DNA from 2 places in the Paraburkholderia sp. J41 genome. Region 1 is predicted to be linked to the other one. Evidence: riboswitches for the same ligand, from Rfam matches in the RefSeq annotation. Region 1 holds a riboswitch; the other holds the start of a gene.
The links. Region 1 has a riboswitch for fluoride ahead of U5805_RS22885 (MutS-related protein). Riboswitches for the same ligand answer to the same signal wherever they lie in the genome.

Region 1 (2,392 bases):
CTGGGGCCAGCAACTCGCCGACGTGCTTCACGAATATCCCGTCGATGTTTCGGCATCCGAACTATTGGGTTTGTTGAAGCGTTTGCAGCCGCGTCTTTATTCGATTTCGTCGAGCCCCAAGGCGCACGCGGGCGAAGTGCATCTGACCGTTTCGGCGGTGCGCTACAACAACGGCAGGCGCGAGCGCAAAGGCGTGGCGTCCACGTTTCTCGCGGATCGCGCCCACGCGGGCAGCGTGCCTGTGTTCGTGCAAAAGAGCACGCACTTCCGCCCGCCGCGCAACGGCGCCACGCCGATGATCATGGTCGGCCCCGGCACCGGCGTGGCGCCGTTTCGCGCCTTCCTGCACGAGCGCCAGGCGCGCGGCGACACCGGACGCAACTGGCTGTTCTTCGGCGAGCAGCACGCGGCCACCGACTTTTATTACCGCGATGAACTGGAAACGATGCAGCGCGACGGCCACCTCGCGCGGCTCGATCTCGCGTTCTCGCGCGACCAGCGCGAGAAGGTCTACGTGCAGGACCGCATGCGCGAGCAGGGCGCGCAGCTATGGTCGTGGCTGGAAGACGGCGCGCATCTCTACGTGTGCGGCGACGCGAGCCGCATGGCGAAGGACGTGGATGCGGCGCTCAAGGACGTGGTGGCGGCGCACGGCGGCATGAGCGGCGAAGCGGCCGGCGAGTACGTCAGCGGGTTGGCGCGGGACAAGCGCTACGTGCGTGACGTCTACTGATATCGACTCCGGCGCGGCGTGCCGGCGTGGCGCTGCTGTGCCGCTCCTCGCCGAGCGCGGCGTAATGGCCGTCGCTCGCGTTTTTCGCCGATTAGTCAGGCTCAGCGAGAGATAGGGGCATTCGTCCCGGGCCTTTCGCGTCTGCGATTTGTCAGGCACAGATATTGCGAAATGAGCGTCATGTCATTGATGCCTTCAGTCATGCGCATGTTTTAAAAGAGGTCGAGTTCGGCGTGATGGCCTGCTTTGAATTGTCACTTTGAATTGTCAGTCAGGCAGCGTCGATCTAAACTTCTTGAGGGAGATGGCATTCCTCCCCATAACCGCCCTTCGGGGCTAATGATGCCTACAGGCCTGGGAAACGGCACTGTAGGCTTGCGCGTGGAGCGCGCTACCCTCTCTGTCTGCGCCGTGTGACGGTGCGTCCCGGTTTTCAGCCACTCTAGCCGGCCCGTTTGGGCAACTGGCTAAGCGCGTTCGCACGCGCGAACGGTGAGCGGGATACGAGATGGAATTCCACAGCATCCTTTTTGCATTGCCCGAAGACGGCCCTCCTTCCGGGGACGTCGCGGAGCCGCACTTCTTTGGCGACCTCAACCTCGATCAGTTTGTGGTGGATGTCACGCGCGGATTCGAGGAATACGATCTCGCGCCCTTTTTTCGGGCTGAATTGGGCCGATGTAGCGCGATAACCTACCGGCACGAGGTCATGCAAGACCTCGATAAACATGAAGTGTTGGCTGCGGTACAGGCATTTGCGCTTTCCATGAGAAAAATGCGCGCGTGTCTGGATGAAGCAAAGCGACTTTATTACGGGCGACAAAAGCAATGGTGGTTTCTCGAAGCGGCCTCGCGATATTGCCAGGGCGTTCAGGCATTGCTTGTTGCATTGCAAGCCGCCCGTTGCCAATCGGGAGGGATGAGCGCTTTCATTTCATGGTTGAGCGCGTACGTCGAGTCTGATCCCTTTACAACCCTCAAAGAAGAATTCGATGAGGTGAAAGCCGCGTTGGCCGGCGTGCGCTATTGCATTCATCTTCACGGAAGCGCCGTCACAGTGCTCAACTATGAAGATGAAGAAGACTACGGCTCCTATATATTGCGTACCTTCGACCGCTTCAAGCAGGCAGACGTCAAGGATCACAGCGTCAAGCTGAAAGATTGGCCGGAGATGAATCATGTCGAGGCGCAAATTCTGGACTACGCGGCGGAGCTTGATCCACGTCCGTTTGCGCTTCTCGATGCATTCTGCACCGGCCATTCAGGATTTATCGACGCGAAGATCGCGGCATTCGACCGTGAAATCCAGTTTTACGTGGCCTATCGAAGTTACACACAGCCATGCCGCGCCGCCGGACTTTCATTCAGCTATCCCGTCATTTTGGAAACGAGCAAGGCTGTTCGCTGCGAAAACACCTTTGACCTGGTGCTGGCTCACAAGTTATGTGCGGAAAGCGTCGCAGTAGTCACCAACAGCTTTTATCTTGAAGGCCCCGAGCGTGTCTTTGTCGTGTCCGGGCCGAACAACGGCGGCAAGACCACATTTGCGAGAACGTTCGGCCAACTCCATTTTCTGGGGCGTTTGGGCTGCATGGTGCCGGGACAGGAGGCGCGGCTCTTTCTTTACGATCAGCTCTTTGCACACTTCGAGCGCGAGGA
Region 2 (2,392 bases), on a different contig from region 1:
CCAGAGGTTGCCCGCGCTGTCGACGGCCAGCGCGCCAGGCTGCTGCACGGCGATGTCGCGTTGCCAGACGCCGTCGGTCGTGTAGACGCGCACACGGTTGCCGTAAAAGTCGCTGACGTAAAGCAGCGTGCCGGACGTCGCGAGTCCGGTGATGACGTCGGCATATTGAATGCCGGTCCAGGTGCTCACGGGAATGCGCAAGTCCTGCGTGTTCGAGCTGCGGTTGTAGCGGCCCACCGAGCCGCTGCCGAAGGTGCGGTTATAGCCGAGCGCAACGAAAATCGACGTGGCGTTGCCCGTTATCGCGCCGCCCTGGAACTCGTCGTGCGCGCCGAGGGTGCCGAGCAGCGCACCGTTTTGGTACATGGCCACGCCGCCCGCGTTTTCGTCCCAGCGAGATGACGTATAGATGACACCTTCGGGCGCGACCCACATGGAGCGCGCGCCGTTGCCCACGTGCGACGCTAGCGTGCCGTGGGTGTTGGCGAGCCAGTCGGTCGTGTATTGCGCGTGCGCGGCGGCTGCCAGCGCGGCGACGAAGAGGCCCAGCAAGGCCGCGCGAATCCGTTTCGTACTCATGCGAAATAGGTCCTTGAAGGCGCGCCGCGAGTGTTTTCACGCACGGCGCATAAGACGATCGACATTGAAAAAACGCCTTGTTTGCAGCGGTATTTCTTGCTTTTCGCACGCTCAGGGAGTGTACGCAGAAAACCCGAATCGACTTCTCCGGGACGGCAAGCTCGGCAGTCATTCGCGTGCGCGCGTGTCGAACGATGCAACATGACTGAGCGCTCGCGGCCGGTGCGCGAACCCTGCGCATGCGCAGTGCCGCGTTTTCGCCGGCATGCGTTCGAGTCTATGGCCGTTCGTAAGCGTGCGGGATTCGTGTATAGTCAGATTGCTGGAGATGGCGTTCCTCCATTAACCACCGCGCGTTCGTTCGCGGTTAATGACGCCTACAGTTACTGACCGTCGTCGGAGCTGTGGGCGCTTGTCTCAGCTCTCATTCGCAGTTCTTCGCCGGTCAGCCCGAAATTTTTCTGCACCTGACCATGCACCGATTTCGCCGTCTGGAACCATTCGATCTGCCGCCGTATTTCGGGGCATGGCGGCTCGCCGCCAGTCTTGTCACGGCGCTCGCCGCTGGCGGGCAGTGGCTTCGGCGCGGGGTTTTCAGGGCCACGAACATGCCGGTCGTCACGACACTCATGGCGACCGGATTATTCAGTGCCGATATCGGCCCCCTCGCCGTCATCGGCTGCGCGAGCGCGTGCCGGTTTTCCGGCCATGGTTTCGACACGTCTAAAAGGAGCTTCCCATGCAGGGCTATCAGTTGACGTTTTTCACCGAGCAAAGCCGTCGTCACGAGCACATGCCGGTCTGCGACTGGCTGCTGAAGTTCGCGGAACGCCACGGCGCCGTGGGCGGCACGCTGATGAACGGCGCGGAAGGATTCGACCATGCGGGCCGCTTTCATTCCGCGCATTTTTTCGAAATGGCCGATCAACCGATCGCGGTCACGATTTCCGTCGACGAGGCCGCGTGCCAGCGCTTGATGGAGGCGCTGGCACAAGAGGACATCGACCTCGCCTATGTGAAGGTGCCGGTCGAATTCGGGCGCGTCGGGCGCGCGGCGGGTTGATTCGAGCGAGCCGGTGCGGCTCAGTTCGAACGGCGCAGTTGTTCGTCGATCGTGCGCGTGAGCGGCGAATCGACGTCGCCTGTGTGCTTCGTCCGCACCGGCTCGATCAGCACGATCCAGCATTCGTCATCGGCAACGGGGTTGTGCTGCGTGCCGCGCGGCACGACGTGGATCGACCCGGCGGGCAGCTCGACGACGCGTCCGCCTTCGTATTCGATCTTCAGATGCCCGCGCACGACGAAGAATAGTTCGTCCTCCTGAGCATGGTCGTGCCAGACGAGCTGGCCGCGCACTTTCGCGACTTTCACGTATTGATCGTTGACTTGCGCGACGACCTTGGGCGACCAGTATTGCGTGATATCGGCGAACGCGGCTTCGAGGTCGAACGATTCCGCGAACGGCGCGGCAAGCGGCGTGAGAGCCATGATTATTTCCAGGTGGGAATGACGGAAACGGCGAGCAGCAAGCCCATCGCGAGATTGAGCATGCGCCAGTGGCGCGGCGTGCGAAAGAGCCGGGCAAGCACCACGCCCAGCGCGCACCACAGCGCGAGCGAGACGCACGCGGCCACGCCGAAGGCCGCGCCGAGCAGCAGGGCGAGTCGCGCGGGACTGGGCGCGAGCGACGCGAACGAGGCGGCCGCGCCCATCGTCATCGCCCAGCTTTTAGGGTTCAGCCAGAGCAGCAGAAAACCATTCGCCAGCGTGACGGGCTGCGCCGGGCCGCCGCTGGACGCGCCGGCATGGGGCG

Region 2: it holds a riboswitch for fluoride, as region 1 does, so the genes downstream of both, U5805_RS01830 (DUF190 domain-containing protein) here and U5805_RS22885 (MutS-related protein) in region 1, are expected to answer to the same signal.

What each region holds. Positions count from the first base shown of each region.
Region 1 is NZ_CAJMZE010000025.1:51,625-54,016, forward strand. Features, by position in the region: gene U5805_RS22880 (sulfite reductase subunit alpha) at 1-733, shown strand, start outside; fluoride riboswitch at 1,025-1,089, shown strand; gene U5805_RS22885 (MutS-related protein) at 1,242-2,392, shown strand, end outside.
Region 2 is NZ_CAJMZE010000001.1:415,047-417,438, forward strand. Features, by position in the region: gene U5805_RS01825 (SMP-30/gluconolactonase/LRE family protein) at 1-579, opposite strand, end outside; fluoride riboswitch at 895-966, shown strand; gene U5805_RS01830 (DUF190 domain-containing protein) at 1,319-1,642, shown strand; gene U5805_RS01835 (cupin domain-containing protein) at 1,663-2,067, opposite strand; gene U5805_RS01840 (LysE family translocator) at 2,070-2,392, opposite strand, start outside.